DNA from 3 places in the Acidobacterium capsulatum ATCC 51196 genome. Region 1 is predicted to be linked to each of the others. Evidence: predicted binding sites of a transcription regulator. Region 1 holds the regulator's gene; each other region holds the start of a gene.

The links. The regulator LexA, encoded in region 1, represses DNA repair genes until DNA is damaged. The targets are predictions, from matches to a motif close to CANTTCGCTTTTTATTCGC.
Positions count from the first base shown of each region.
Region 2: a site for LexA is predicted at 5,682-5,700, ahead of ACP_RS07265 (ATPase domain-containing protein). Genes of this name have one in related genera too.
Region 3: a site for LexA is predicted at 2,271-2,289, ahead of ACP_RS08685 (Y-family DNA polymerase). Genes of this name have one in related genera too.

Region 1 covers NC_012483.1:278,620-289,145, reverse strand. Annotated here, with positions in the region: gene fliF (flagellar basal-body MS-ring/collar protein FliF) at 1-262, opposite strand, end outside; gene fliE (flagellar hook-basal body complex protein FliE) at 377-688, opposite strand; gene flgC (flagellar basal body rod protein FlgC) at 831-1,328, opposite strand; gene ACP_RS01155 (flagellar basal body rod protein FlgB) at 1,399-1,866, opposite strand; gene ACP_RS01150 (sigma-54 dependent transcriptional regulator) at 1,968-3,326, opposite strand; gene ACP_RS01145 (response regulator transcription factor) at 3,420-4,124, opposite strand; gene lexA (transcriptional repressor LexA) at 4,357-4,959, shown strand; gene trxA (thioredoxin) at 5,037-5,369, opposite strand; gene thrB (homoserine kinase) at 5,631-6,560, opposite strand; gene thrC (threonine synthase) at 6,557-7,921, opposite strand; gene ACP_RS01120 (helix-turn-helix transcriptional regulator) at 8,068-8,469, shown strand; gene modA (molybdate ABC transporter substrate-binding protein) at 8,462-9,250, shown strand; gene modB (molybdate ABC transporter permease subunit) at 9,247-9,942, shown strand; gene ACP_RS01105 (ATP-binding cassette domain-containing protein) at 9,935-10,526, shown strand, end outside.
Region 2 covers NC_012483.1:1,793,271-1,803,796, reverse strand. Annotated here, with positions in the region: gene ACP_RS07275 (DNA polymerase III subunit alpha) at 1-3,120, opposite strand, end outside; gene ACP_RS07270 (DNA polymerase Y family protein) at 3,113-4,636, opposite strand; gene ACP_RS07265 (ATPase domain-containing protein) at 4,650-5,675, opposite strand; gene ACP_RS07260 (SOS response-associated peptidase) at 5,813-6,448, shown strand; tRNA gene ACP_RS07255 (tRNA-Leu) at 6,716-6,803, opposite strand; gene ACP_RS07250 (queuosine precursor transporter) at 6,934-7,644, opposite strand; tRNA gene ACP_RS07245 (tRNA-Glu) at 7,823-7,898, shown strand; gene ACP_RS07240 (rubrerythrin family protein) at 8,034-8,513, shown strand; gene ACP_RS07235 (AI-2E family transporter) at 8,586-9,635, opposite strand; gene ACP_RS07230 (cation-translocating P-type ATPase) at 9,666-10,526, opposite strand, start outside.
Region 3 covers NC_012483.1:2,140,600-2,151,125, reverse strand. Annotated here, with positions in the region: gene gluQRS (tRNA glutamyl-Q(34) synthetase GluQRS) at 1-372, opposite strand, end outside; gene ACP_RS08690 (CsbD family protein) at 522-719, opposite strand; gene ACP_RS08685 (Y-family DNA polymerase) at 937-2,262, opposite strand; gene ACP_RS18310 (hypothetical protein) at 2,490-2,660, shown strand; gene ACP_RS08680 (acyl-CoA carboxylase subunit beta) at 2,806-4,413, shown strand; gene ACP_RS08675 (S53 family peptidase) at 4,500-6,038, shown strand; gene ligA (NAD-dependent DNA ligase LigA) at 6,072-8,105, shown strand; gene ACP_RS08665 (VWA domain-containing protein) at 8,110-9,129, opposite strand; gene ACP_RS08660 (RidA family protein) at 9,270-9,659, shown strand; gene msrB (peptide-methionine (R)-S-oxide reductase MsrB) at 9,703-10,098, shown strand; gene cysD (sulfate adenylyltransferase subunit CysD) at 10,358-10,526, shown strand, end outside.

The DNA.
Region 1 (10,526 bases):
CCTCGAAGGGAATACCGGCCGTGGTCAACTGCCCGGCCATCGTCCGGGCATCATCGGGATTCAGCCCCGCATACAACGTGCGCCAGTCGGTGCGGGTCCCATACCAGAACAATCCAGCCAGCAGCGCCACCCCCAGGGCAGCGAGCCCGCCCCAGCGCATCCGCTGCGCCGGCGTTAACTGCCGTACCCATGCCGTGAAGCCGGTAGCAGCGCCGCGCAATTGTCCCTCGAGGGACTTCGCCAATGGTTTCGTCTCCGCCATGCTTTCCGATCCTGCCCTGATCCCGCCCTGGTCCTGCCGTAGTCCTGCCGTAGTCCTGTCCGATCCAGATCTGTCCGTCCCATCCGCCGCAGCGCTGCGCCTGGAACCTTGCGTCTAGAACTGCAGGTTCATCACCTGCTGGTAGGCCGACACCGCCTTGCTATGCACCGCGAGCGCGAACTCAAAGGCCGTGTCGGCCTTCTGGGTGGCGATCATGGCCTGGGAGACATCGACGCCGGTGCCCATCAACAATCCCTGCGTGGCGGTCGAGGCCCGCTGTTCGAGCGCGTTCATGCTGGTGAGAGCGCCTTTCAGAAAGCCGGCAAACGGCGCCGGAGAGGCACCGCCTCCCACTCCCGAGAGGCTGCTGAGCATGTGTGAATCCTGGCCCGTTACGGCCTGAGCAATCGCGGCAATAGACTGCATGACTATTTCTCCTTCGCCAGATTCCATCCATCCGGCGATGCGAGGCTCCTGGCCCCGGCTGAGGACCGCGCCAAAGGGAGCTGCGCGGCCGGTTGATATCGTTTACCCCGGCCTTCCGTCCGGAATGTTTCGTGTCTGCGCTTCAGGCCTTCAAAATTTCCAGCGCCGAATTGATCATGTTCTTCGTCGCCTGCACGGCCGAGCTGTTCAGCCCATAGCTGCGCGTGGCGCTCATCAGATCCACCATTTCGGTGACGGGATTGATCTCCGGATAACTCACATATCCCTGCTTGTCCGCGTCCGGATGGCTCGGGTCATAGCGCTTCAGGATCGCGTTCTTGTCCGTCAGCACGGCCGAGACCCGCACCCCGCCCACCTGCGGCTCGGCCATGCCTCCGGCCATTGCCTGCAGGGAAACCGGCGCCTCGGCGCCGCCCGCAAACTGGTCGGCAAACTGATTGGCAAAGGCCCCCGGCTCCGGCGCCTGGGAGGAAAAGACGACCTCCTTGCGCAAATACGGCCCTCCGCTTGCGGTCCGCGTCGTGTTGGCATTGGCCATGTTGGCCGCCACCACCTCGGCACGAATGCGCTCAGCCTCGAGCGCCGAACCACTGACATCCAGTAATCCCAGCAGATTCATATGCATTTCCCCCTTGTCCAATGCTGCTTACCGCACCCGGTCTCGCGCTTGAGCACTCTGCGCCTGCGCCCTACTTATCCACGTGAATGGCATCCATCACGCGGGTGTACTCCTGCCGCAGCAGCTCCATGCCCATGTTGAACTGCAACTGCGCTTTGGCCATGTTCATGCCCTCGCGATCGACGGACACATCGTTGCCATCCGGGCGCTCCAGCAATCCTCCTACGCGATGCAGTGCCACCGCATCGCTTGCCGGCAGCAATGGTTCCGCATACGAAGCCGCATCCATGGCGGCAAAAGCTCCCTGGCTTCCATCGCCGTTCAACCCGTGCGTGGCCGCAATCGTCCGCTCCCGATCGATACGGCGTTCCTCCAGGCTCTCGACCGACTGCTGCATGGCCGCGGCGAAGTTGAAGCCCACCGTACGGTAACCCGGCGTATCTACGTTCGCCATATTTTGCGCTGTTACTTTCAGCTCCAGCGCCGATAAGTCCAGATAGTGGGCCAGTTCATCGGCCAATGGAGTCGTAATCTGCATCGCCTCTCCTCCCTATGGTCCTCAAGTCTTCTCCCTTAACCGGCACGCCCTCACAGATGCATGCGCGCACCCGCAATCGCTGGCGGCCGATTGGAAAACTCTCAGAATGTTTCGCCGAACTCAATCTCCGCCGCGCCGATCTCAGGGCTCTCGGCGGCCAGAATCGCGGCCCGCTCCAGCACGTGCTGCAACTCGCGCACATTGCCCGGCCAGGCATGCTGCCGCAGCCGCTCCATGGCTTCGGCGCTGAGCCGCCGCACCGGAGCCTGCTCGGCCATGCGCGCCAGCAGCCGCTCCACCAGCAGCGGCAGGTCTTCGGGGCGCTCCCCCAAGCCGGGCGTGCGAATCAGAAAGACCGCAAGCCGGTAGTAGAGGTCAGCGCGAAAGCTCCCGGCCTTGACCATCTCCGCCAGCGAACGATGCGTCGCCGCGACAATGCGAACGTCCACCCGGATCGGATCGTTGTCGCCGATACGCTGCACCTCGCCGGTCTCCAGAAAGCGCAGCAGCTTGGCCTGCAGCGCCAGCGGCATTTCGCCGATCTCATCCAGAAAGAGTGTGCCTCCATCGGCGGCCTCAATGCGGCCGATGCGGCCCTGCACCGCACCGGTGAATGCGCCCCGCGTGTGGCCGAAGAGCTCGGCCTCGAGCAGCGTGTCCGGAATGGCCGCGCAATTGAGCGCCACCAGACGGCGATTGGCCCGCGGACTCAGACGGTGAATGGCCCGCGCCACCAGCTCTTTGCCCGAACCCGTCGGACCCTGCACCAGAACCGTCGCCGCCCGGGGCGCCACCAGGCGGATACGCCGGCTGACCTCCAGCATCGCAGGCGCCTCGCCGATCAACTCGGGCAACCGCACAGTGCCGGGACCCGGCTCCGCTCCGGGCCGCGTAGCCTCCACCACCGCCGTGCCTCGTACAAAGATCTCCTCGCGCACTACCGTCCGGTCATGCACCGGCGTCATCTCCGGCATGCCGTTCCAGCTCGCGCCATCCCCCTGGGGCTCGTGGTCCGCGTCCTGCCCGCGCCGCAGCGCCAGCAGGACTTCGTTGCGGCGGGGGCTGCGCGCCTGCGTTCTCTCCGGGCCCCTCTCCGGCCCCGGATCATCGACCGCAATCAAATCAGTCTGCGGATGACGCTTTTCGCATTCGGCGAGAAACTCCTGGATCTCCAGATCCGGCAGCCAGGTGTCTACAATCATGGCTTCGCAGGGACGAGCTTCCAGATAAGCCAGCGCCTCCGCGCCGCCCTGCGCCTCCTGCACCTCCCAGCGCAAGCCGGTCAGCGCCTCGCGCACTCGCGTCCGAAACGAGAGATCGGCGCTGGCCAACACCGCTGTCCGTGGCTGCGGTGTTCGAGGCATCTGCTGAACATCCTGACCGGAACGCCCGCCGTTCCATGCCGCCAGCATTCCTGCATGGCCGTTCCCCGTACCCATTGCCGCGCTGCCTGCTGCCATCTCTGCTCTCCTTACCTTCGGTTCCACTCTTGCCTGTCAGTGATTTCCACCGGACGAGGGCTCTCCCGGCCCGCCCCCGGTGCAGGAAACTGCTTATGCATGGGTCCAGAACGTCTCGCGCCGCGCCACCGGCATGCCCACGGCATAGCCCAACCCGCGCACCGTCTGGATCAGTGGCGCCGGTCCTTCGTCACCCAGCTTGCGCCGCAGATAATTCACATAGACATCCACGATGTTGGTGCCATTCTCCGCGCTCTCGTGCCAGACCTCCTCAAGCAGCCGCGCCCGCGAAACAGGCCGGCCCCGATGCAGCATCAGGCATTCGAGCAGCGCATATTCGGTGCGGGTCAACGCAACCTCGCGTCCTCCCCGCTGTACCGTGTGCTCCACGCGGTTGACTTCGAGATCTTCATGGCGCAGCACCAGGTGCGCTGTCCCTCCGCGCCTGCGCAAGAGCGCCCGGCAGCGCGCCTTCAACTCGGCCAGCGAAAAAGGCTTCAGCAGGCAATCGTCCGCGCCCAGGTCCAGACAGCGCACTCGCGAGGCCACCTCGCTGCGCCCGGTCAGCACCAGCACCGGAACCTCCGCGTGCCGTGCCCGCAAGGCCGCCAGCACCTCGGTTCCATCCCGCCGGGGCAGGTTCAGATCGAGCACCACCAGGTCGGGCAGCATTGCTTCGAGCAGCTCCAGCGCCGCCTCGCCATCGGCCGCCGACGTCACCGTATATCCTTCCTCGGCCAGACCGCGCTCCAGAAACCGCGTCAGCGCTCCGTCGTCATCCACCAGCAGTACTTGCAAGTCCGCTCTCCTGTCTTCGTCCGACAGGCTTACGTTCGCTCACTCTTCTCCTGCACTCAAGCAATTCCCGCGCAGAATCTAACCTCGTGCCCCAGTTTGAAACTGCACCTGCAGGCGCTTCCCAAAATGGAAATGCCGCCGCTGCTCTCCCGCAGTGGCTTTTCAGGTACAACTCAAAGCCTTCAGAAAAGATTTCGCTTCCTGTTCGGTTTTTGTTCGCTATACTGCTGCCATGGCTGTGACCAAGCGTCAAAAAGAGGTTCTCGACTTCATCACCGGCTTTGTGCAGCGCAATGGCTATTCGCCCTCGTTTGAGGAGATTGCCCGCGGACTCAACCTGAAGTCACTCGCCACCGTCCACAAGCACATCACCAACCTGCAGAACAAAGGGCTGCTGGCGCGGGCGCACAATCGCAGCCGCTCGCTCGATGTGCTGCCGCCCCGCAGCCGCGGCCGCTCCGTGGACCGCCTGCCGCTCATGGGCCGCATTGCCGCCGGCCGTCCGGTGGAAGCCGCCGAGAATGCAGAAAGCATCTCGCTCGGAGACATCATCGGGAATCGCGAGGTCTTCGCTCTGCAGGTACACGGCGAATCCATGCGCGATGAGCACATCGTGGATGGCGACTATGTGCTGGTGGAAAGAACCAATACCGCCCGGCAGGGAGAGATCATCGTCGCGCTGGTGCGAGGCGCGGAAACGACGCTGAAGCGGTTTTATCTCGAAGGCTCGATGGTGCGCCTGCAGCCCTCCAACGCCGAGATGAACCCCATCATTGTGCCGGCGGCGCAGGTCGCCATTCAGGGCCGCGTTCTCGGCATGCTGCGCAAATACTAAGCTCGATTTCAGACGCAAGTAAGGCCCGGAAGCATATGCTCTCCGGGCCTTATTTGAACTCGTTCACTTGTTCCGGCTTATGCCAGCACTTTGGTGAGGCTGCGATCGATCACGTCCTTGGGCACGTAACCCACAATCTGATCGGCGACCTTGCCGCCCTTGAAGATCAGCAGCGCGGGAATGCCGCGAATGCCATAGCGCATCGGGGTGGACGCGTTGCGGTCCACATCCATCTTCGCGACCTTCAGCTTGCCCGCGTACTGCGCGGCCACTTCATCGACGGTCGGCGCCAGTGCCTTGCAGGGACCGCACCATCCGGCCCAGAAATCTACCAGAACGGGCTGTTCGGACTGCAGCACCTCCTGCTCGAAGGTTGCGTCGTTGACTTCAATCACTCCAGCTCCCGCCATGTCTCTCCTTCTTCCTGTCACGCAGGGGGAAAATCATTTTCTCCCTGCAGTCTAAATCAATAGATGATTCCTATCGCAAAAGGTCGCAACCCGGAAGCCGGGGCCACTCCGGTCAGAACCTGGCCGGAAAATACAAAGCGCCCGGACTCCACGAAGTGAAGTCACGGGCGCTAGAGCAGCCCTCCCCCAGAACTGCCCACGAACCAAACATAGTGAGCTTGGGCGTGCGAGTAAAGAAATCATTGGTCATGAAACGTTTGATTACCAGAGTGGTATCTCGTAACTCGACGCCTCGCATCCATCTGAATCCAATCCTGTTATCGCAATCTCGGTGGATTCCCCGGCACGCTGGCGCACCATGCCGCACACCTCGTCGGCGAATTTTTTTTGGCACATCAGCAGCACAGACGGTCCCGCGCCGCTCAGCGCCACGCCCATCACCAAAGGATGCTCCGCCAGCGGCAGCAGCAGGGGCAGCAGCGGACACACTCTGGCCCGGTAAGGCTGATGCAGCCAGTCGCGCATGCCCGCGCGCACCAGCGCCTCATCCCCTTGAGCAAACCCCGCCGTCAGCAGCGCCACACACTGCAGATTGCGCACCGCGTCGGCCCGCGTGTACTCGAGCGGAAGCACTCCACGGGAGGCGCTCGTCGCCAGCGGTTCCGGCGGAATGGCCATCACCGCGCACCATTCTTCAGAGGGTGCGATGCGCGAGGCCACAAACTTCTCCGCAGTCTCGCCACTTACCGTGAAGCCGCCCAGCACGCAGGAGGCTGCGTTGTCGGGATGCCCTTCGAGCCTTGCGGCCTCTTCGAAGATGCGCGTCCGGCTCCAGCCCATCGTTCCAAAGTGAGCCGCCAGCGCCACGCCGGCCACGCGCGCCGCAGCCGAAGAGCCGCAGCCCATGCCCAGCGGAATGCCGTTCTTCATCCGCATCTGCAACGGCAACGGTGTGCGGCCTTCCCGCTCCATGAGCGTGCGATAAGTGGCCAGAATCAGGTTGCCATCGACCTCGCCGCACAAGTCCGCATTGCGGCCGGTGGCTTCAATGCCATCCCGCTCCGCAGTTTCCGCTTCGATCTCCAGATACATCGCCAGCGCCAGCGCCAGCGTGTCAAAACCCGGCCCAAGATTGGCCGATGTCGCAGGAACGCGTAGCCGCAGCGGGCCTGCGCTTGCGGTCGCACTCATGCCGTCCCTCCGTCGCGCGCATGCAGCAGCCGCAGCACCGCGTCCACATTGGCCTCGCAGGCCACAGCATCCCGGCGCGAGTCTCGAATGGCCTGCGCCAGCGCAGCCTGCTCTGGCCCGGCTACTTCGTCAGCGCGCAGCAGTTCGCCGCGATGATAAGCAATCGTGTAATCGGCATCCTTGAGCGTGTGCCCGGTCAGCAGCAGCACGACGCGTTCGCCCCGCTGCACCTTGCCCGCGATGAGCATCTTTTCAAGGCCCGCCAGCGTCACCGCGGAAGCCGGCTCGCAGCCGATGCCTTCCGCGCCCAGCCGCGCCTTGGCCAGAGCAATTTCGGCTTCCGAAACCTGCTCCACCGTACCGCCCGTGGCCCGCAGCACAGCTACCGCCTTTTTCCATGAGGCGGGGTTTCCTATCCGGATCGCCGTGGCGCGCGTTTGCGCCTCCACCGGCTCCAGCTTTTCTCCAGAGAACTCATGCATGGTGCGCACCAGCGGATTCGCGCCCTCGGCCTGAATCACGGACAGCTTCGGCAGCACGGGCAGCAGCCCCAGCGCATGCATCTCTGCAAAGCCCTTGCCCAGCGCCGAGATATTCGCCAGGTTGCCGCCCGGCACAATCACATGCTCCGGCGCCTGCCAGTCCAGAGCCTCCACGATTTCCATCGCCGGCGTCTTCTGCCCTTCCACGCGGTAAGGATTGACCGAATTCAGCAGATACACCGGAGCGCGCCGCACCACCTCACGCAGCACCGCGACACATCCGTCAAAATCGGTTTTCAGTTGGAGCGTCAGCGCGCCGTAATCCATCGACTGCGCCAACTTGCTCCATGCGATCTTGCCATCGGGCACCAGCACCAGGCTGCGCATGCCCGCGCGCGCCGCGTAAGCCGCCATCGCCGCCGAAGTGTTGCCGGTGGAGGCGCAGGCCACCCAGCGAAAGCCGCGCGCCTTGGCCACGCTCAGAGCCGCCGTCATGCCCGTGTCTTTGAACGACGCGGTTGGATTCATGCCCTGATGCTTGGCATAGAGTTCCGGCAGCGCAAGCCGTTCGGCATTCTGCGTCAGATGGTAGAGAGGCGTATTGCCCTCGCGCAGCGTGACAATCTCGTGCTCCTGAACAATCGGCAGCAGCTCGCGAAAGCGCCAGACGCCGCTCTGGTCGGCGGCGGCGAGTGAGCTGCGCCGTTCCTTCCACAGCCAGCGCAGTGCGCCGGGATTCGGCGGCGCTGCTCCAGCCCAGCCCGGATACTCCACGGCGAACAGCTCTCCGCAGGCAGCGCAACGAAAGTCGCCCGCAATCTCTTCCGGCGGCGTTACCTGCCCGCATCCTGTGCAACGCAGTTGGTGGGCTGCACGCATCCATTCGGCTTCTGTTGTAAGCTCTCGGGTCATCTCATCCATTCGGTTGTATGGGTTGAATCTTCAGGCTAACATCTGTACGCTTTTATTCCCCAAGGCAAAACCGCTCTAAACATCGAAGGAATAGCGTATAAATTCGTATAGCTATGGCCGCCGTTCTCTCACCACGCGAAGCCGCCCTGCGTTTGGGAATCTCCTATCCCACGATGAAGCAGTGGATCTACCGGGGCAAGATCAAAGCCGTGAAAACGCCCGGTGGCCACTACCGCATTCCAGAATCGGAGCTCGACTCTCTGCTGCACAAGGCCAAGCGCCCCGAAACCCCAAAGCGCGAGATGATGCGCACCCTGAGCGGACGCAATCAGCTCGTGGGCCGCATTGTCGAACTCAAAATCGATGGCCTGCTCGCGCAGGTCAAGCTCTCCATCGGCGGCCAGATCATCAACTCCATCATCACTGCCGATGCCGCGCGCGAAATGCAGCTCAAGGTGGGAGAAACCGTTGCCGCGCTCATCAAATCCACTGAGGTCATGGTGCTGCGTGTCTGAGAAATGGCGTCGCGTTCTGCTGAGCATTCTTTTTTGCGCAACCCTGCTCTCGCTGCAGGGCCTGGCGCAAGCGCAACCGCCGCGCACGCTGCGCCTGGCCGCGGCTGCGGACCTGGAACCGGTGCTGCCGCCGCTTCTCGAACAGTTTCAGAAACAGACCGGCATCGAGGTCGAGACCTCCTACAAATCCTCCGCCGTGCTCGCCACGCAGATTCTCAACGGCGCGCCCTTTGATCTATTTCTCGCCGCGGATATGGCTTTTCCGCAACGCGTCATTGACGGTGGCCGCGGGCTCACGGCTCATCCCACGCCCTACGCGCGGGGCACACTCGTGCTCTGGACGCGCAACGACTCAGGACTGGCAAAGCTTTCGCTGGCCACTCTCAGATCCTCTGCTGTTCGCACCATCGCCATCGCAAATCCGCTGCATGCGCCCTACGGACGAGCGGCACAGGAGACGCTCGTCCATACCGGCCTGCTGGCTGCGGTGAAAGGCAAACTGGTCGTCGCGGAAAATATCGCGCAGGCCGCGCAATACGCAGCCTCAGGCAATGCGCAGGCCGGCTTCGTCTCGCTCACCTCAGCTTTGACGCCGCGCCTGCGAGCCGCCGGCCACTTTGTGCGCGTCCCGCAACAGGACTACGCGCCTCTCATTCAGGGCGCGGTCGCCATCCAGGGGGCAGCCCACGCCCGGGCCGCGCAGCAGTTTCTGCACTTCCTCGCCGAACCCTCCACGCGCGCCCAACTGGCCCGCGCCGGGCTGGACCCGCCGCAAGCATGACCGCTGCTTCCTCCACTCCGTGGCTCGATCTGCCCGCGCTCTGGGTCACCCTGCGTCTGGCCGCGGTCACCACAGCCATTCTGCTCGTGCTCGGCACAGCCATCGCATTCTGGATCGTCTCGACGTCTTCGCGTCTCCGCGCATTAGTGGAAGCGCTGTGCGCCTTGCCGCTGCTGCTGCCGCCCACGGTGCTCGGCTTTTATCTGCTCGTGCTGCTTGGCCCACGCACAGCTTTCGGGCGGATGCTTGCCCATCTGGCCGGGCATCCGCTGGCATTTACCTTTTCGGGGCTCGTGATCGGCTCGGTTCTCTACAGCCTGCCCTTCGCCGTGCAGCCTTTGGTGGCCGGCTTTCAGGCCGTCGACCCCGCGCTCACCGAGCAGGCCACGCTGCTGGGCGTCGGCCGCCTGCGCATTCTGCGCGAATTGCTGCTGCCGCTCTCGCGACGTTCTGTACTCACGGCGGTGACACTTGTCTTCGCGCATACCGTTGGCGAATTTGGCGTGGTGCTCATGATCGGCGGCGACATTCCCGGCGCGACGCGCACGCTCTCCATTGCCATCTACGATCAGGTGCAGGACTTCGCCTACACGCAAGCCAACCACACCTCGCTCGTGCTGCTGGCGATGGCCACGCTGGCGCTGCTCGCCGTCTACTGGCGCGGTTCGCGGCCGAGGCCCTCCTATGCCTGAGCCTCTGCTCACGGCCCGCCTGAGCCGCCGCTTCCCTCATTTCCGGTTGCAGGTGGCTCTCGAACTCACCGCGCCGTTGACGGTTCTCTTCGGACCCTCCGCCGCGGGCAAGAGTACGCTGCTGCGCCTCATCGCCGGGCTCGACCATGAGGGCGAGGGACGCATCACGCTCGAAGGACGCACGCTTCTCGACACGCAGCAACGCCTCCATGTCTCGGCAGGACAACGCGGCATCGGCTATCTGCCGCAGCGGGCCGCACTCTTTCCGCATCGCACGGTGGCACAGAATATCGCCTTTGGCATCCGGCATCTCAACCGCGCCGAACGCGAGCAGCGCATCGACGAAATGCTGGCGCTCGTCGATGCCCAGGCCCTGCGCGACCGCAAGCCGCCGCAGCTTTCCGGCGGAGAGAAACAGCGCATCGCCATCGCCCGCGCGCTCGCCCCGCGCCCGCGCCTGCTGCTGCTCGATGAACCGCTGGCCGCGCTCGACGCCGCCGCCAAGCTACCCATCGTGGCCTGCCTGCAGCGCAGCGGCATCCCGCTGCTCTATGTGTCGCATGATCTCGCGGAAATCTGGAACC
Region 2 (10,526 bases), 1.5 Mb from region 1:
GCCTTCGACGAGCAGGAACTTGCTGCGAGTCACGATTAGCCGCTCACGCTCAAAGAGATCGGGCGTGACGATGATGTTGGCGATGCCCGTTTCATCTTCCATGGAGAGGAAGACGAATCCCTTGGCGGTGCCCGGCCGCTGGCGTGCAATGACGCAGCCTGCGACGCGCACGAGCTTGCCGTCTTGAAATTGTTGCAGGGCAGAGGCGGTGAGAATGCCTGCGTGATCGAGTTCCTGACGGCGGTAGCTCATCGGGTGTTTACCGACAGTGAGTCCGGTGCCGAAGTAGTCGGCGACCAGCCGCTCCTCGGTGGTCATCGGCATAAGGGGCAGCGCAACATCTTGCTCGCGTAGTGCCTCGTTGCTTTGAGCAAACAAAGGGCCTTCGGGTTTGCCGGCGCGCTCGATCTGCCAGAGCGCATCGCGGCGATGGGCAACCTGATCAAGGGAATTGAGTGCGCCAATGCGGGCGAGTAGAGCAAGCTCTTTGCGGCTGAGGGCGGGAACGCGCGCGACAAGATTTTCTGCAGACGAGAAGGGTCCGTTTTCCTGACGGGCATGTAAGGTGGCCTCTGCTGTTCGCTGGCGCAGGCCACGCGCATAGCCGAGTCCGAGACGCAGGGAGAGGCTGTCATCGGGTTCCTGTTCGAGCGTGCAAGGCCACGCGGAGATCTGGATGTCGATGGGCTTCACGCGCAGTCCATGCCGCTGTGCGTCTTTGACGATCACGGCGGGCATGTAAAAGCCCATCGGCTGATTATTGAGCAGTGCGCACGTGAAGGCGGCCAGGTACTTCACCTTGAGATAGGCCGAGGCATACGCAATGAGCGCGAAGCTGGCTGCGTGCGACTCCGGAAAGCCGTAAAGCGCGAAAGAAGATATCTGCTGGATGATCTGCTCCTGTGTCGCGGGAGCGATGCCGTTGGCGGCCATGCCGGCGCGCAGCTTCGATTCCAGATTCTTCATGCGCTCCCAGGAGCGCCGCATGCCGACTGCACGCCGCAGTTCCTCGGCTTCTGTTCCTGAGAAGTTGGCGACGGTCATCGCGATGCGCAGCAACTGCTCCTGAAAGAGCGGCACGCCGAGCGTGCGCTGGAGCACCGGCTCAAGCGATGGGTGCGGATAGGTCACCGGCTCCTTGCCCTGACGGCGGCGCATATAAGGATGCATCATCTTGCCTACGATTGGCCCAGGGCGAATGATGGCGACCTGAACCACCAGATCATAGAATTTCGCTGGCATGTTGCGCGGAAGAGATGCCATCTGCGCGCGACTCTCGACCTGGAACATGCCCACGGTGTCAGCCCGTTGCAGCGTGCGGTAAACAGCTTCGTCCTGCGGGAGCTGCGCCAGGTCGATGCGCTCGCCGTAATGGCGCGGGATGAGTTCGACGCAGTCCTTGAGCACGGCCATCATGCCCAGGCCGAGCAGGTCGACCTTGATAATGCCCATGTCGGCGCAGTCTTCCTTGTCCCATTGCACGACGGTGCGCCCGGGCATGGAGGCGCGCTCCACAGGCACCACCTGATTGAGCTGCCCCTGGCAGATGACCATGCCGCCGGAGTGCTGGCCGAGGTGGCGCGGCATATCCTGAATGCGCGTGCAGAGCTCGAGATAGCGCGCGATGCGTGGCTGCGCAGGGTCAAAGCCTGCGTGACGGAAGGAATGAGCGAGCGAATCGGTAGGCCCTTTCCATTCAAAGTTCGCGACCAGACCGGAGAGGCGCTGCAGTGCGTCCGCGTCGAAGCCCAAAGCCTTGCCGACCTCGCGGGCGGCTGACTTGCCGCGATAGGTGATGACGTTGGCCGTCATGGCGGCTCCGAGTTCGCCGTAGCGCTGATACACGTACTGGATGGCCTGCTCGCGTTTCTCTTCGGACGGCAGATCGAGATCGATGTCGGGCCACTCGCCGCGATTTTCATTGAGGAAGCGCTCGAAGAGCAGGTCCATGCCGACGGGATCGACGGCCGTTATCTCCAGTGCATAGCAGACCACGGAGTTGGCGGCGCTGCCCCGGCCCTGCACCAGAATGTCATGCTGCTTACAGAACCGGATGATATCCCAGACGATGAGAAAGTAGCCGGCAAAGCCGAGCCTGGCAATGAGAGAAAGCTCACGCTCCACCTGCTTGTGCACGCGGGCCAGCAGATCGTGATTATGCCGTGAGTTGTAACGGAGCGCTACTCCCTCCTGGACGCGCTTGCGCAGAAAACTGTCCATGCAGTCGCCGGCAGGGACAGGATAACGAGGGAATTCGTAACCGAGATCGCTCAATTGAAATGCAAGCCGAGAGGATAACTCGATCGTGTTCTCAATCGCCGCTGGAATGTCACGGAAGAGCGCTGCCATCTCTCTTGCGGACCGCAGATGGCGGAGGGAATTCGCAGAGAGCAGATGCCCGGCCCGGTCCAACGGGGTGTGATGACGGATCGCGGTGAACAGGTCCAGAACCTCGCGGTCACGCTCGCTCGCGTAACGAACACCATTTGTCGCGACCATGGGAAGACGCAGCTTATGCGCGATTCGGAGGGCAGCCTGATTGCGCCACTCCTGCTCGCGATCATGATGCCGCTGCAGTTCCACATAAACATGCTGGTGGCCGAAGATGGCTGTGAGGCGATGCAGCAGCTTTTGGCCTGCGGCTTCTCCGCCCTGCATCAGCGCCGCGGCGAGCGGGCCTTCGCTGCCGCCTGTCAGGCAGATCAATCCTTCAGCGAATTGTTCCAACTCGTTCACGCGAGCCGCACCTTCCTGCTTGCTTGGCTCGCGCAACTTGTAACGGGAAATGAGCTGGCAAAGATTCTGATAGCCCTTGCGAGTGGCGCACAGCAGTGGCAGGCGCACCGGCTCTGTTGGCCACAGATGCGGCAGCCATGCAGGCGGAGTGAGCCGTGCGCCGAACTCGGGCACAGCCACTTCAGCGCCGATGTTTGCCTGCACGCCGTGACGCTGGGCGCTAGTGTGGAAACGCGCGGCGCCATAGAGGCCATTCCGGTCGAGCAATGCCATCGCGGGCATCTGGAGCGCGGCGGCACGCTCCGTCAGGCTCTCGGGGTTTGATCCGCCTTCAAGAAAGCTGAAGGCGCTGGCGGCATGCAGCTCGACATAACGCTCAGTCATAGAGCGCCGCCATGTGCCAATGATTTTGCATGCAGTCCCGCACCAGGCAGGCGCAGAGCAGACCTCCGCTCATGGAGCGCAGCACTACGTCCCATTGCTCCTCGCCCCAGAGCGTCGATGTCCACCACTCGCCATCGATCTTCCACGGGCCATAAACGCGATCCACGATGTATTTTTGTTCGCGAAAGAATATCTCTGCTGGTTGCGACTGCCGTACTGTTACGCGCGCCGGTTCGGGTGGACGGAGGCGGCGCAGGGTGAGCCGGGGCAGCAGGATTCGTTCTGGCTCGTGCGTTTTGGCCGGTGAGGGCGCAACGGAAAATGGCTCCATGTGGAAGCGATCAGGGGCAGGGGAATCTTCGATCATGGCGCGGCCTACATGGTCTTCTCCAACCAGAGCGCGCAGCCGCGCGAGTGTGACATCAAGCCGCGAGGCATCGGGAGTCTGTGGCGAGAAGAGGCCCATCTGTACTTTGCTGCTGACGCCGGGCTCGGCCTGCATGGTGATGCCAATCATGGATGCCTCGGGGGGATGAGCTTCGAGTTCCAGTTGCAGCAGCTTGAGCCAGAGCGGCTTGTCACTCGTAGGCAGGGCCGGGCGCACGGTATTCGTTGCCATGGCACCGCCTTCCAGCGAAAGCGTCACTGTTACGGTGGCGAGCACCAGCATGCGTGCGCGGGCGCGTTCGATCAGTTGATCGAGCATCGTGTTCAGCACAAACAGCAAGGACTCCAGCGCATCGATGGGTGCATCGAACTCTACTTTTTCGATCAACTGGAATGGCGCCTGGATGGGCTGGAGCAGATGCGGCCACTCGCCGCGTGCCAGTGCGTGCAACCGCTTTGCTGCCTGGCCCATGCGGGCCACCAGAGCTTCCTTTGGCAGTGTGGCCAGCATGCCCAGTGTGCGAATGCCCCACAGTGCAAACGTTTCGGCCTGATCGCTGGAGAGAGCCAGCACATCGACAGGAAGAGGTGCGAGGAGACTGGCTTCTTTGCCGCGAGGAAGAATCGCCACGCGATCTGCAGGGCGCATGCCTCTGGCCATGCACACCGCCGCATGCAGATTGGCGCTGGCCGTGATGCGTGCTTCCATGCCGATTGTGCGAAGACGTTCATGAAGATTCCGTGCCAATATTTCTGGAGGTCCGAAGAGAGTTTGCGTGCCCGCGATATCGAGTGCGCAGATCAGGGCTGTGCCTGTGCTCAAAACTTCCACGCGCGGAGAAAAGCTGCTGGCGCATTCGAGCACTGCCGCCGCGGTCGCGTCTTCCATGGCGTGCGAGCGCGCCAAGGGCGTGATGTGAGGGAATAGCTCCACATCTACCCGCGTCATGCCGCATGCCACGCCCAACTGGCGTGCGCGCCGATTGCACGCGATGACCTGTTCGGCAGGCGCCGTGCCTTCCATCACCACACAGGCTCTGTCTTGCAAGTCCGGCCGTAAGCGCAGCACTGCCTGTGCGGGAAACTCGGGCACGTAGAGGCAGGCATAAATTTCGTGCGTATTGCTCATCGCGGCCCAATCCTCATCGCGGACCAACCCATGCCGCGCCATTCGTCCAGGTGGCGGTGGTGGCGCGTTGCGGTTGTTTGAGCAGTGGCACGACGGCCGAGTCATCTTTTGTGAAGCGCCGGCGAAGGAGCTCCGCGCAAGGGCGCATCCCGATGAAGACTGTGGCTTCCTGCTGCTCAAACCGTGGGGGATGCATGCGCAGCAATAGCTCCGCGCTGCTTTTTGCGCAGGATGTTTGCGTCAGCAGTACGAGGCTGGCCTGCGTGCGCTCGGCAGCGGCGCGATAACGAAACCACGTGGCCAGAGGAATACGTGTGACGAATTCGGGCGCGTAGCCGCCAAGGTCCAGCACTACCGCGCGAAATCCGCCGGTTTGCAAAATCAAGTCCATTGCGCGCAGCGCCTGCTCGATGCGCGGCCATGGCCGCGACTTGCTTGTCGCAGCAGCGTTACTTCTGCGCGACGGGATGGAGGTTCCTCTGATCTCTTCCTTCTCTCGCGGCATACGCTTCTGTGGCTCCGCGCATCGCGGTGAGAACAGGTTGCCGACCGCCTCATGCATCCCTTTGACCTCGCTGCGGGGATGCATCCCAAAGCTGCCTGTTGGCAAGCCCTTGGGGGCCACTACGGGTTCCGGCTGGAGATACTTTGCCGGCAACTCGAAGCGATAATCAGTGCTGCCCCTGGGCGCAATCGTTTGCACTCCGCAACGCACCCAGAGCAGACGGTTCAGATCCACCCCGACGGAGGCTGCGGAAACAGGGTCCATCGCATCGCCCGCATCGACCCAGGCGCAGAAGTGGCTCTGTGTCATTCGTGCCAGGAAGGACAAGGCAATGGCTGTTCTGCCGGAGCACTCCGGCCCGCTGATTTCGCTGATCGCGCCGACCGGCAATCCACCGTGTAGCAACTTATCGAGCGCTTCGATCCCTGTCGCCGCGCTGGGATGCACCATGCGGGGCTGCGGCGATAGTGCAGCAGGAATTTTCTCTGCAAGGGCAGACTCAATCTGGCGGCGTAGAAGGGCGGCGGTGGGCATGGCTATGTCTTCGCCTAATATTCGCCCTTTGCCTTACCCCCTTGTCAACGGAGCCCTGCACTGCCTTTTGTGCATCTGCCTGCCAAGCCCCTCAAAACAGGCCTGATATTTTCCTTTGATCCGATACACTTCACACCATGTGTGGACGCTATCGCCGCCGCTCGGACAAGCAGCGCATTGCCGAGGCATTTGATCTCGGCATGGGGCTGGAAGAGGTCTTTTTCGAGCCGGAAGATGACATCGCGCCTGGCTCCGTGCAGCCTGTGGTTCTGCAGGGGCAGGACGGTATGCGAACTCTTGAAATGATGCGCTGGGGATTCAAACTCCAGGACCGCCTGCTCTTCAACGCGCGCTCGGAAGGCATCGACCACTCAAAGTTCTGGAAGGAGTCGTTCCTCGAACGCCGCTGTCTGGTTCCGGCCGACAGCTTCTTTGAATGGAAGAAGGTCGCCCGCAGCAAGAAGCCAAAGTATGAGTTTGCAATCGAGAACCGGCACCCCTTCGGCATGGCCGGTCTCTGGGCGCCGTGGAAAAATCCAAAGACCGGGCGATGGGAATCCACGTTTGCCATTCTTACCGGCGAAGCAGGCCCCGCAATGCAGCCGGTGCATGACCGAGAACCGCTGATTGTTGCTCCCAGAGATTACGGCAAGTATCTGGCTCCGGACCCCAGACCGCCACTCCATCTGCTGCGCCAGGATCAGGATGAACCACTTGTGAGCCAACTGGTGACTGCGTCGAGAAATGGTGAAAAGCAGATTTGGCTCTTTTAGAGCGGTTATTTTCCCAGCCCTGAAGAGGCAAGGAATCGCAGCATACGAGCCACTAGTAAATTGACCCTGCGGGGGTACAGTCTGCTTCGACGAGTTATTTTGCCCGGCTGATTTTCCCTTGTGACCTATCCCGTTGATTTGTGCTGATTTGCAGGCGGTTTGATGCCGAGAGTGGAAGCTTGGGTACACTTTGGGTACAGTTTGGGTACACTTTTCGCGCAAAAGCGCTGCCCTTGCTCTAAATAATAGATTCAAATGGGTTTAGTGTGGTGCCGGGAGGGGGGGTCGAACCCCCACGGCCGCAAGGGCCGGCGGATTTTGAGTCCGCTGCGTCTGCCAGTTCCGCCATCCCGGCTGGGTGGGAGCGCCTGCTCTCATGGGCAAGCGTGGCTTAGCGTAGTCTCGCATAGCGGCTGCGTGGCCGCAAGCTCACTGTTTAACGTCTGTGGCGCCGCGCTCTCTTGGGTGTTGCGTGCGCGGGCGTCTCAGGCGCTCTCTTCTTCCATAAGGGGCGCTCCGGCTTCACGGCGGCGCAGGGCAAAGGGGCTGAAGTCTGTACCGGTGTCGAGGGCATCAACCTGCTCCACGCGCTTGAGCCAGCTCACCACCAGATAGGTGAGCGGCGTGGCCAGCACCTCGTAGACCACCTTCACGACATAAGAAGACACGATCAGGCGGGCCACGGTGGGCCAGGGGGTGGTGAATCCAAAGGCCACCAGCACCACCATGGCCGTATCGACGGCCTGGCCGGTGATGGTGGAGCCTATGGTGCGCGTCCAGAGCCAGCGGCCGCGGGTGAGCAGCTTGAGTTTGGCCAGCGTGTAAGAGTTGGTGAACTCGCCCGCCCAGTAAGCGATGAGGCTGGCTGCGGCGAAGCGGGGGACAAAGCCGAAGACGATGGCAAACGCATGCTGCTGGTGCCAGCCCGGCGCCGGAGGCAGCGCCACCGCGACCCAACCCATGAGCGACAGCAACGCCATGCCGAGAAAGCCGCTCCAGATGGCGCGGCGCGCCGCCGCGTAGCCGTAGACCTCGGTGAAGATGTCACCAAATATATAGGTGACGGGGAAGAGCAGCTCTGCGCCGCTGACATTTAACGGGCCGACGCGGCAGATTTTTGGGCCGACCAGATTAGAGATGAGCAGCACGACGACAAAGCCGATGGTGAGCTCGTCAAGGTAGCGAAAGCGGCGCATGGAATTGCAGCATACAGCACTTTGAGATTTTGGGTGGCTTTGTGGATGCGATCGACCGGCGCGCGGAACGGTTGCAAGAATATGGAAAGCCAGCGCCCGCGCTTTGACATGGCCGCAGGCGGTTGATAGATTGAGAGTGCTGCCTTTCGCGCGGATTCCACTCTGGAAATCCTCATGCGTCCCCGTCGTCCAGTGGCCTAGGACACCGCCCTTTCACGGCGGTAACACGGGTTCGAATCCCGTCGGGGACGCCAAAAATCTTCTGACAAGTTCGTCATTGAGCATGTGACACCGGCGCAACGGTGATTGCGGTCACATTTGGCCTGCATGTATTGCGCTCATGCTTTCTGGTAACTGCACGGTGCCATGAATGCACCGCTGGAGGAGCCATGAATCTGAAAAAGCTTAGTGCTGTTATCGCTCTTACCGCTGCCTCTTTTGCGTTGGGGCAGATGGCGGCCAGCAGCCACGAACATCTGCATGCCGCCACGCTGAAGAATCTTTCCACTGCGATGCACGGCGAGGCCTATGCGCACGCCAAGTATCTGCTGTATGCCGAGGCCGCACGCAAGAGCGGCCATGCCGAGCTTGCGGATGTATTTACGCGTGCCGCCAAAACCGAGAGGACCGAGCATTTTGCCGAAGAAGCGGCTCTGGCCGGCTTGGCGGGATCAAATGCAGAGAATCTGCGGGATGCGATCGCGGGAGAGAGCTATGAGGCGAAGACGATGTATCCGTCATTTGCAGAGGAGGCAGCGAAGGCTGGAGATGCAAAGGCGGCTAAGTTGTTTCGTGAGATCGCGGCCGACGAAGCGCATCATCGCGATGCATTTCAGGCTGAGTTGAAGAAGATCGATTCTCACCGTTAGCTGAGGGCTGATGGCGACTCACTGGGAACACGCAGCCTTTGCCTGGTCAGAGCGCCTCGAAAGTGGCGATGGTCACTGCTGTGGTTGCACGGGAATAGCTTCTACGCCCGCCTGACTGCGCTCGTGCCAGATGCGCAGCAATGCCATGGCGACGGAGAATAATACGGGCCCGAGCACGAGTCCAGCGATGCCGAACATCCATATCCCTCCGAGCAGAGCAAGAAGAATGATGGCCGGATGCTGACGCAGTTGCGCGCCCACCAGCAGTGGGTAAAGAAGATTGTCGAGGGTGCTGATTATCAAGGCGCCAATGACAATCAGCAGAATTGCCGGGATCAGCCGGCCGGCCAGCCCAAGGTAGACGGCAACGGGAAGCCACACCACATAAGCGCCAAAAGAAGGAACCATGGCAGCGACGGCCGTGAGCATTCCAAGCGGAGCCGCGCCTGTCACGCGTAGGATCGCGAAGACGATTCCAGCTACTATCCCCTGGATGGCTGCGACGGCGAGATGGCCTAGAAATGTCGCGCGTATCGTGCCTTCCATGCTTGTGACAAGCATGAGCGCTTCCTTTTGCTGCATGGGGAGTACGGAGTAGAGAGCGCGAACCGCAGCCCTGCTGTCGCGATAAAGAAAGAACAACAGGAACAGCATGACGACGATCTGAGTGAGGGCCGCGATGGAATTGCTCAGGAGATTGATGGCGTGAGCAGATAGAAAAGTTCCGGCCCGCTCTGCGGCATTGTTCCAGGTCAGAAAGCGGGAACCATGCTGCAGCAGGGCGGCTAGTTGCGGATGATGGTTGAGGGCCTGTCGAATCGCGGCTTCGACGGCGCCATTGCTCAAAGCGGCTCCAATTGCCACGGCATACTGGCCAAGAATGCGTGCCAGTAAAGCTCCGGGCAGGATGATTCCGATTGCCACGATGAATAGCGCTATGCTTGCGGCCGCGGTGGCGTTGGCCAGCCTTTTGCGCAGCCATCGGAGGAGCGGTTGAGTGGCAACCGCTAAGACAAGGGCCCCCACGATAGCTGCGAGAAACACGCGCAATACGAGAACACAGAGGACAAGGACGGTTAGCGTGAGAAGAAACAGGGCGATGTTCTTCCATGGCGTCACCATGATCGGACACATTCCAGTGCAAGGCGCCCGCTAGTGCGATGCTGTTTCGCCGAGTTGCACTGGATCCTTCCTTGCGAATCGAATCCGCCGCAGCCATTTCACTGCTTCCATGCCCCAGACCACCGTGCTGGCCGTCACTGCGCACTCTATCCAGTGACTGAGCGAAAGAGGGACCACTCCGAAGATGCGGCCTGCCGCGGGCCACTGGAGCAGAAGGACCTGCAGTATCAGCATGGCGCCAGTTGCGGCCCAGAGCCAGCGGTTGCGAAAGAGCCCGGCAAGTATGCTCTGCGTGCTGGAGCGCGCTTCAAATGCGTTGAACAACTGGAAGAGAATCAGTGTTGTGAACGCCATGGTTCTGCGCAATTCCAGGTTTCCTGCAACTGCGTAGAAGAGACCAAGAGTACCTGCGGCAATGATGAGGGCGACGATGCCAATGTCGGCCAGCATGGCGCGATCGATGATTCTGGTTTTAGAGGGAATTCTGGCTCGGACAGGAGGTGGGCAGATATTGATTCCCTGTAAGTGGGGAATTTCCAAGCCGAGTGCGAGAGCCGGGGCTCCATCAGTGATCAGGTTAATCCACAAGATCTGCAGGGCCAGCAATGGGAGAACAAGCTCGTCCTGGCCGCGATTTGCAAAGGATGAGAACGAGACCGCGGCAAAGAGGGTGAGGACCTCGCCGGCGTTACACGCCAGAATGTAGCGCAGAAACCGGCGAATGTTTTTGAAGATACTTTTGCCTTCAGTGATGGCGGCGACAATAGTTGCAAAGTTGTCGTCGGCAAGAATCATATCCGCGGCCTCTTTGGCTACTCCGGTTCCGGTGATTCCCATTGCAATGCCGATGTCCGCAGCCTTGAGCGCGGGAGCGTCGTTTACTCCGTCGCC
Region 3 (10,526 bases), 1.9 Mb from region 1:
TTCGCCCTCGTGCGGAGCCTGCGCGGCGCGCAGCAGGTCGCGGCGGCTGCAGGTGCAGGGGTAAATGAGCCCGGCGGCGTAGAGACGCTCCCACGCCGCCAGGTAAAGCTCGCGGCGCTCGCTCTGCGCGTAGGGTGCGTGCGGGCCGCCGACGTCGGGGCCCTCGTCCCAGCGAATGCCGAGCCAGTGCAAATCCTGAATGGCGGCGCGGCTGTACTCTTCGCGCGAGCGCTCGGGGTCGAGATCTTCATCGCGCAGCACCAGCGTACCGCCGCGCGCACGGCAGCGCTCAAAGGCGGTGTAAAAGGTGCGCGCGTGGCCTACGTGCAGGTAGCCGGTGGGCGATGGCGCAATGCGGCCGCGGTAGGACACCCGCTCAGTGTACGGGATGGCCGCAGGGGAGAAGTGTGGAGAGAAAATGCGAAAGCCCGCGCAGAGCCTGAAAATCGGCTCCGCCCGGGCTTTGTGCCATCAGGGCAGGCAGGCCGGTTGCGGCGGGCCTGCCTGCAATGTGGCTGGAATCAGGAGACCTTGCGGTTGGCGTCCGTGATGTTGCGCGCGGCTTCCTTGGTGTTGCCCCAGGCTTCCTTGACGTTGCCCTTCACCTGATCGGCGCGGCCTTCGTTGGCGAGGCGTTGGTTATCCACGGCTTCTCCGGCGGTCTCTTTCACTTTGCCGGTCACCTGATCGATTTTGCCGCTGACTTGATCTTTGTTCATAGGTCCCATCCTTCTTCCCGGGAGTGCGTTCGCACCGTGCGAATCGGTACCCGGGAGAATTGTCGTAGCCAGTACGATGGCACGTTTCGATGGAAAGGATGTTTACGGAAAGGCCGATAAACACTGGCGAAAAAGGTTGCCTTGGGCAAGGCGATGAGCATAAGTCTGAGCAGAAAGAAGTTATCTCATCCGTAGCATTCTTATTTCGCTGCAGTGACTAAAACAGGTCAGGAATATTGGTGAACGCAATGCGCGTGGGCGCGGCCGCCTTGGCCAGCAGCATGCTCGCCGGGGCCAGTGTATCCAGACCATATTTGAGATTCACACGGTCGATGGTGGTGGTCAGGCTGGTGCGGCGCGCCTCGGTTTCGAGCGAAGAGAAGAGGCTCAGCGTGTGCAGATGGTCCGGCACCAGGTTGCCGAGCCACACGCCCACAAAGAAGGGCTTCTGATGCGCCGGTCCCGTGGGGCGCAGCTCCCACAGTTTGCGCAGCGCCTCTACGAGCGTCTGGTTATCCTGGCACTCGATCACCGTGGTGCCCTGCGCCCAGCCAAGCTGAGGAATGCCGGAGTAATGCTTCCGGTGCGCCTCGCTTTTGGGCACGGCAAATTTCAGGGTGAGCGAGACGTGTGTCGTCCAGAGCCGGGCGGTGCGCAGGCGCATGGCGGCCTTGTGCAGCAGCTTGTGCGCGACGGCATACGCGCCTTCCACGCTGCGCAGCTCGGGCGGCAGCACATGGCTCTGGCTGATGGACTTGTTGTGCTCCAGCTCGGCGTCATGGAAGTCTTCGCCGCGCAGCCAGTGCCAGAGCTTTTCGCCGTTCACGCTGCCCCAGGCGCGGCGCATGCCGTCGCGGTCCAGGGCCAGCAGCTCGTCCATGGTGTGAATGCCGGCCTCGTGCAGGCGCTTCTCCATGCGCGCGCCCACGCCGGGCAGATCGCGCGGTACCAGGCGGCGCAGCGCGGTGTCGAGAATGTCCGGGGTCAGCGCCACCAGGCCATCGGGCTTGTCCATATCCGAGGCGACCTTGGAGAGATACCGGTTCGGTGCCAGCCCCACCGAGCAGCGCAGTGTCTCGCCCACGCGGCGGCGAATGGAGCCCTTCACTTCGCGCGCGAGATCGAGCGCGTGGCGCAGCGGCTGTTCGCGGCCGAGCAGACGGCAGGCCATCTCATCGATGCTGCAGACGGCGGCCACAGGCACGCACTGTTCCACGGCTTCGACGATGCGCTTGTGGTAGTCCACATAAGCCTCATGGCGGGCCTCGACAAACACAATGCCGGGGCAGAGCCGCCGCGCCTCGGCCACCTGTGTGCCGGTGCGCACACCGTAGGCCTTGGCCTCATAACTGGCGGCGATGGCACAGGTGGTTTCAGCCTTCACCGGCACCACGGCGATGGGCCGGTTGCGCAGCTCCGGGCGCAATTGCTGCTCCACCGAGGCGAAGTAGGAGTTGAGATCGAGAAAGAGCCACTGCAGGCGCGGCTCGGCGGCGGCCGTGGCCGTGGGAGAAGCGCCGGATTGGAGGGGTGGGAGCGGCATCGCGGCGATGATTCGCCTTTTCTTCCCTATTGTGTCACGCCGGCCGCGGCAGTATCGGCGGTTTTTCCCGGTTTTTTCAAATTTTGGCCAGATTTTTATTTACGAAAAAGCATTGCATGCCGGATGCACGAGTGCGATCATGGCCGTGAGATTTTCCGCCGATTTATTGCATGGAAGGAAAACTTGGCACAGCGATTGCGTGTCTAACAGAGTGGAGTTAACACAACATGTGGTTCCTGCATATGCACGAAGTGCTGTACCGGCTGAGTCACTGGGAGGGTCTGATCCCGGCGATTCTGGTCACCGTGGGTGTGGGACTGCTCGTCGGCTGCTCGCTGGGCTGTAGCTGCGGTCCTTGCAAAGAGAAGGACGATCTCTTTCATCGCCATACCTCATAAGGGTTTTGCCCGTCCCCCGATCCGGTTCGCCTCCCCCGCGAACCCGCTCCGCGTTTTCGCCTGACCTTTTTTGTTTTCGTCGCGCATCCGTGCAGGTACCTGGCGCGCGGCAGAGCTCTGCCTCGCTCTTCTATAATCCGTTGCGATGAACAAGCATGAACACGCGGTGGCCGAACTGGAGCGCCGCAATCGTCTGGCAGAAGAGGGCGGCGGAGCCGAACGCCGCGAGCGGCAGCACAAAGAGGGCAAGCTTTCGGCCCGGGAACGCATCGAGCTGCTGCTGGATGAAGGCACCTTTGAAGAGACAGACAAGCTGGTGGAGCACCGCTGCACCGACTTCGGCATGGGAGAGAAGCGCATCCCCGGCGATGGCTTCGTCACCGGCTATGGCCGCATCGATGGCCGCGTGGTCTTCGTTTTTGCGCAGGACTTCACCGTCTTCGGCGGCTCGCTCTCTGAGTCGAACGCCGCCAAGATCGTCAAGCTGATGGACATGGCCATGCGCGTAGGCGCGCCGGTGATCGGCCTCAATGACTCAGGCGGCGCGCGCATTCAGGAAGGCGTGGTCTCGCTGGCCGGGTATGCCGATATCTTTCTGCGCAACACGCTGGCCAGCGGCGTGGTGCCGCAAATCTCGGCCATTCTGGGCCCCTGTGCGGGTGGCGCGGTGTATTCGCCCGCCATCACTGACTTCACGCTGATGGTCGACAAGACCAGCTACATGTTTGTGACCGGGCCAGACGTCATCAAAACGGTCACGCACGAAGAGGTCACCAAAGAGAAGCTGGGCGGCGCCACCACGCACAACGAGGTCTCGGGCGTCGCGCACTTCATGGCGCATGATGACCGCGAGTGCCTGGCCATGGTGCGCGAGCTGTTCAGCTTTATCCCGTCGAACAATCTCGATGACCCGCCGCGCCGCCCGTGCAGCGATCCCATTGACCGCGCCGACCGCGATCTCGACACGCTGGTGCCGTCGGAATCGACGCAGCCCTACGACATCAAAGACGTGATCCACCGGCTGGTGGATGACGGCTACTTCTTTGAGGTGCAGGAGCATTATGCGCCGAACATCGTGGTGGGCTTTGCGCGCTTGAATGGGCGCTCCATCGGCATTGTGGCCAACCAGCCGGCGGTGCTGGCCGGCGTGCTTGACATCAATGCCAGCGTCAAGGGCGCGCGCTTCGTACGCTTCTGCGATGCCTTCAACATTCCGCTGCTCACGCTTGAAGATGTGCCGGGCTTTTTGCCCGGCGTCGATCAGGAGTACGGCGGCATCATTCGCCACGGCGCAAAGCTGCTCTATGCCTTTGCCGAGGCGACGGTGCCCAAGATGACCGTCATCACGCGCAAGGCTTATGGCGGCGCGTACTGCGTCATGAGCTCGAAGCACCTTCGCACCGACATCAACCTGGCGTGGCCCACGGCGGAGATTGCCGTCATGGGCCCCGAAGGCGCAGTGAACGTGGTCTATGGCCGCGAGTTTGAAAAGGTGCTTAAAGAGACCGCGGAGCGCGAGGGCGGCTCGCTGAGCGAAGAGCGCAAGGCCGAGGTGCTGGCCGCGATTCGTTCGGAGAAGGTCGAGGAGTTTCGCGAGCAGTTTGCCAATCCTTATGTCGCTGCCGAGCGCGGCTATGTGGATGCCGTGATTCCTCCGCGCGAGACACGGCGGCGGCTGATTGCGGCGCTCGAAATGCTCGACGGCAAGCGCGAGAAAAATCCGGCCAGGAAGCACGGCAATATTCCTTTGTAACGTGCCTTGAGGCTCAACCTCCGCATCTCCCGATGACGACAGGCCGCATGGCCGCATCTTATGGACAGAAATCCTGAGGTGCTGCCATGTCCCCCATCGCATCCCGCCGTTCGGCCTTGCCGTTGAGTGAGCGCCCCGCGCCTGAAAATGCCCGCGCCCTTGCGGCCGTGGAGCCGGACCGGACCATGACCGTCTCGGTGCTGGTGCGCCGCAAAAAGCCGCTGGTGCTGGCCGATCTCGAAGGCAAAAAACTCACCCACCGAGAGTTTGAGCGCCGCTACGGGGCCAGCGAAAAAGACTTTGCCACAATCGCGAAGTTTGCCGCCGGGCACGGCCTGGCGGTGGACCATCACGCCTCGAGCCTGGCCCGCCGCACCGTCGTGCTGCGCGGCACAGCCCGGCAGATGCAGCAGGCCTTTGGCGTGACGCTGCACGACTATGAGGACTCAGAGACGCAGCAGCGCTACCACTCCTTCACCGGGGCCATCACCGTGCCGGCCGCGCATGCGCGCATCATTGAGTCGGTGCTGGGGCTCGACGCGCGGCCCATTGCGAAGCCTCACTTTCGGGTGCGCAAACGATCCGCAGCCGCCACCGGAGCAGTGAGCTTTAATCCGCCGCAGGTTGCGAGCCTTTACAGCTTTCCCACGGGCGTTGACGGCTCCGGCGAAACCATCGGCATTCTGGAGCTGGGCGGCGGCTATGAGACCAGCGACATTCAGCAGTACTTCAGCGGCCTCGGCATCCAGCCGCCCACCGTGGTCGCGGTCTCTGTCGATGGAGCGGTGAACGCTCCCGGCAATCCGAACGGGGCCGATGGCGAAGTGGCACTCGACATTCAGGTGGCCGGCTCGATTGCTCCCGGTGCGAAGCTGGCCGTCTACTTTGCGCCAAACACGGAGCAGGGCTTTGTGGATGCCATCACCACCGCCGTGCATGACACGGCCAACAAGCCTTCGGTGCTCTCCATCAGTTGGGGAGGGCCGGAGTCTTCATGGCCGCAGGCCGCCGCGCAATCGCTCAACAACGCCTGCGAGTCGGCTGCGGCACTCGGCGTCACCATCACGGTGGCCTCCGGCGATAACGGCTCGACCGACGGCGTGCAGGATGGCCAGAACCACGTGGATTTTCCGGCCTCCAGCCCCTACGTGCTGGCCTGCGGCGGCACCTATCTGGCGGCGGTGAATAACGGCGTTCCGCAGGAGTCGGTGTGGGACGATCTCGCAAGCGGCGGCGGCGCAACGGGCGGCGGAGTGAGTGCGCTTTTCCCCCTGCCCGCCTGGCAGACGGGCGCGAATGTGCCCGGCGGCAGCATGCGCGGCGTGCCCGATGTGGCCGGCGATGCCTCGCCCGAGTCCGGCTATAACGTGCTCGTGGACGGCCAGCCGCAGGTCGTGGGCGGCACCAGCGCGGTGGCTCCGCTGTGGGCCGCGCTGATTGCGCTCGTGAATCAGCAGAAGGGCGAGGCGGCCGGCTTTGTGAATGCGGCGCTTTACCAGAATCCATCGGCATTTCATGACATCACGCAGGGCAGCAACGGGGCCTATGCCGCGGCTCCCGGATGGGACCCATGCACCGGCCTGGGTTCGCCCATGGGGACGGCGATTGCGAAAATCCTGGCTTAGAACAGGCTCCAGGGACTCGGTACAATTTTGAGCATGAGCCACGCCTCTGCCGCGCAACAGATTGAGTCGCTGCGCGAAAGCATTCGCCATCACGAGTACCTCTACTACGTGCAGGATCAGCCGGAGATCGACGATCTCGCTTTCGACGAGCTGATGCGCAAGCTGCAGCGCCTTGAGGCGGAGCACCCTGAGCTGATCACGCCCGACTCGCCCACGCAGCGCGTCGGCGGCAAGCCCAAAGAGGGCTTTGCCAAGGTGGCGCACTCGCGCCCGATGCTCTCGCTCGACAATGTCAACAGCGAAGAGGAACTGCGCGACTGGGAGCGCCGCGTGCGCGAGCAGGCCGGGCAGAATGCGGAGATCGAGTACGTCTGCGAATACAAGCTCGACGGCCTCTCGATGGCGCTGCACTACCGCGACGGACAACTGGCGCGCGGGCTCACGCGCGGCGACGGAGAAATCGGCGAAGACGTCACGACCAACGTGCGCACCATTCGCTCAGTGCCGCTTTCGATTGCAGACGGCAAGTTGCAGCAGGCCAAAATGCCCGCAAACTTTGAGGTGCGCGGCGAAGTGGTCATGCCCTTTACGGCCTTTGAAAAGCTGAACGAAGAGCGCGAGGCGCAGGGGCTTGCGCCGGCCGCGAATCCGCGCAATGCGGCGGCCGGCACCATTCGCACGCTTGAGCCGAATATCGTCGCGCAACGGCGGCTCGACTTCTACGCCTACTTTGCGCTCACTGAGAAAGGCGAAGACGCCTTCGGTGAGCAGGAAGAGGCGCTCGACGCGCTGGCCACACTGGGCTTTCGCGTCAACCAGCACCGCCACGCGGCCAAAAGCATTGAGACGGTGGTCGAGTTTGTGAATCGCGCCGAGGAGCATCGCAGCCGCCTCGGCTATGAGATTGATGGCGTGGTGGTCAAGGTGAACTCCGCGGTGCTGCAGCGGCGGCTGGGCTATACGGGCCGCGCGCCTCGCTGGGCCGTGGCCTACAAGTTTGCCGCTCGCTCCGGGGTCACGCAGGTTGAGGACATTCAAGTGCAGGTGGGCCGCACCGGCAAGCTCACGCCCGTGGCCTGGCTGGCTCCCGTGCAGGTGGGCGGCACCACCGTCACGCGCGCCACGCTGCACAACGCCGATGAAATTGAGCGGCTGGGGCTCCGCATCGGCGATTTTGTGCGCATCGAGCGCGGTGGCGACGTGATTCCTAAAGTCGTCGAAGTCGTCGATGACGCCGAACATCCGCGCGGCACAAAGCACTTTCACTTTCCGCACGCCTGCCCGGCCTGCGGCAGTGAAGTGGTGCGCACGCCCGGCGAGGCGGACTACCGCTGCGTCAACACCGATTGCCCGGCGCGTCTGCGCGAGAGCCTGCTGCACTTTGCCTCGCGCGGCGTCATGAACATTGAGGGCATGGGCGAGGCCATTGTGATGCAGTTGCTGGGGCGCGGCCTGGTCAAGACGGTTTCAGACATCTACTCGCTCACAGAGGAGCAGCTTGTCAGCCTCGAGCGCATGGGCAAAAAGTCCGCCACCGCGCTGCTGGGTGAGATTGACAAGTCGCGTCAGGCTCCGCTCGACCGTGTGCTCTTTGGCCTCGGCATTCGCTTTGTGGGCGAGCGCACGGCACAGGCACTGGCCGAGGAGTACGGCTCCATGGATGCGCTCATGCAGGCTTCGCGCGAAGAGCTGGAGCGCGTGAATGACGTGGGCCCGCGCGTCTCCGAGGCCATTCGCGAGTTCTTTGATGAGCCGCGCAACCGCGATCTGGTGGAGCGGCTGCGCGAGGCGGGCCTGCGCTTCACCGGCGAAAAGCGCAAAAAGACCAGCCAGCTCGCAGGGCTGACCTTTGTGCTCACCGGCACGCTGCCGGGCTTGAGCCGCGATGAAGCCAAGGGAAAGATCGAAAATGCGGGCGGGCACGTCTCCGGCTCAGTGAGCAAAAAGACGAACTACGTCGTGGCCGGCGCCGATGCCGGATCGAAGCTCGAAAAAGCAAACAGCCTCGGCGTTCCGGTGATCGACGAGGCTGCGCTTATTAAGATGCTCGAGACGGAGCAGGCTTGAAAGCCTACTCCAGCTTGGGCGTGAAGTAGCCCTTCATCGCGTGGACCTTGTACTTGTGTTCCAGGCAATAGAGGTAGATCGAGCGGAACTGCCCATTCGCCTTGAAGTCTGCCGGTTTGTAGACCAGCGCATACTGGCTGCGCAGTTCGTCTTCCACAGAATTGAAGCTGGCGGGCAGGTTGGTGATCACGCGCGGAAAGAAGGCGCGTCCGCCGGTCTCTTCGGCCATCTTGCGCAGAATGTCGTCGCCGGGGTCCGGCGTTGGATCAGTGTCGGTGCTGACGGCGTAGATTGCAGTCTGCGCGCGCTGGCATTCCTTGATGGCGTCGGTCAGGTAGGCGTGGCTCTGATTGTCGTCGCCGTCTGAGACCAGGATGATGGCGCGGCGCACATAGATCGGTCCGCTGGCCGCATTCAGCAGCTTGTCGCGGCAGGCGCTGTACACCGCGTCATAGAGCGCGGTGCCGCCGCCCGGGTGCAGATCCTGAATGGCCGAGGAGAGCGTGTCGAGATTATTGGACCAGTTCAGGATGAAGTTCGGCGCTTCATCAAAGCCCTCGACAAAGGCCTCGTCGGTCTTGGGGCGCAGCACCTGCAGCAGAAAGTTGGTCACCGCCTGCTGCTCAAACTGAAAGCGTTCGCGAATCGACGTGCTGGTATCCACCAGAATGCCGAGCCGCAGCGGCAACTGCGTCTGCTGCGTGAAGCTGTAGACGGCGGCCGGTGCGCGGTGGTCATCGAGCAGCGCGAAGTCGCTCTCCTTCAGGTTCTTCACAAAGTTGCCGTGGCTGTCCGTGACGGTGAAGACCAGGTCCACTTCGTTGACGTTGGTGGTCAGCGTGAAGGTGGGGTGAGCAGGCGACGAGCCCGGCTGCTGCTGGACCGGCTGAAGAGGCTGCGGCTCTGGCTTCTGCTGCTGCGCGGGCGCTTGCGACGTCTGGGCCAATGCGCTGGCGGAAAGGAGAACAGAGAAGGCGAGTGCCGCAACAGTGCGTGCATGAGAACGCTGGAATACGGTAATCATTGGCCTGCCATTATCTTAGCAAGACGTTGCTGCCCGCCCGGGGTGAGCAGGGCCGCCCGGCTTCCCGGCGCAATTTCTGGGCGTGGCCGCCGCAGGCTCCGGTTTGCTCTGCCCGGGGCGGTCGCGGCACAATCAAACCCATGAGCAAGCAGGCAGTGGCAACCAAAGGTGCTCCAGAGGCAATTGGGCCTTATTCGCAGGCCGTGCGCGTGGGCGATTTTCTCTACACATCCGGGCAGGTGGCGCTCGATCCCCAGACCGGCGCAATGTCCTCGGGCGGCATCGAGGAGCAGACCGTGCGCGTCTGCGAAAACCTCAAGGCCGTGCTGGCCGCGGCCGGCGCCGGCATGCAGCAGGTGGTGAAAACCACCGTCTTCCTCAAGCAGATGAGCGACTTCGCTGCCATGAACGCGATCTATGCCCGCTATTTTGCGCCCGAGGGCGAGGTGGCTCCGGCGCGGTCCACGGTGGCCGTGGCGGCGCTGCCCAAGGATGCGCTGGTGGAAATCGAAGTGATTGCAAAACTGTAACCGTTGGCGCGCATTCTAAATCTCAAGAGAGAAGGAGAACATCATGGACAAGATTCAGAAGAGCGACGCCGAGTGGCGCGAAGAGCTGACCCCGGAGCAGTACTACATCCTGCGGCAAAAGGGCACGGAGCCTGCATTCACCGGCGCGCTCTACCGCAATCACGACAGCGGAGCCTATCACTGCGCCGCCTGCGGAGCGCTGCTGTTCAAGAGCGACACCAAGTTTGAGTCCGGCAGCGGATGGCCGAGTTTCTGGAATCCGGCCGAAAATGCCGCCGTCGAAGCGCATGAGGACAACAGCCACGGCATGCGCCGCATTGAGGTCACCTGCGCGCGCTGCGGCGGCCACCTGGGGCACGTTTTCCCTGACGGACCCCGCCCGACGGGCCTGCGCTATTGCATCAATTCCGCCTCGCTGCGCTTTGAAAAAGAGAAATAGGGTTGTTCGGCCGGGCGGCCTCTGTTACCCTCATCAACAATCACGGATGAAGAGCACTTCCCACCTTCGCTGCTGTTGTTGCCACGCCTGTTGCGCGTGTCGCGGCTTCGTCCGTGCGTGCATGTGCTGTTGTTGTTGACTGCGCGCAGCCCTTCCTGCTTGTCACACCCAAAGTTTGCTGAACCACATTTTTCTGAAGAATCTGCCCTACCCGGATTCTTCTCTCAGCACCGTCGCACGGCGACTATTTTGAGGTTCTATGCTGGCCACCGAGCAATCTGCCTCTTCTCAAACTCTCTCTCACGGCTCTGACCGCGCGGCGCGTCTCAGCCATCTGCGGCTGCTCGAAGCCGAGAGCATCCACATCCTCAGGGAAGTGGCCTCGGAGTTCGAGCGGCCCGTCATGCTGTACTCCATCGGCAAAGACT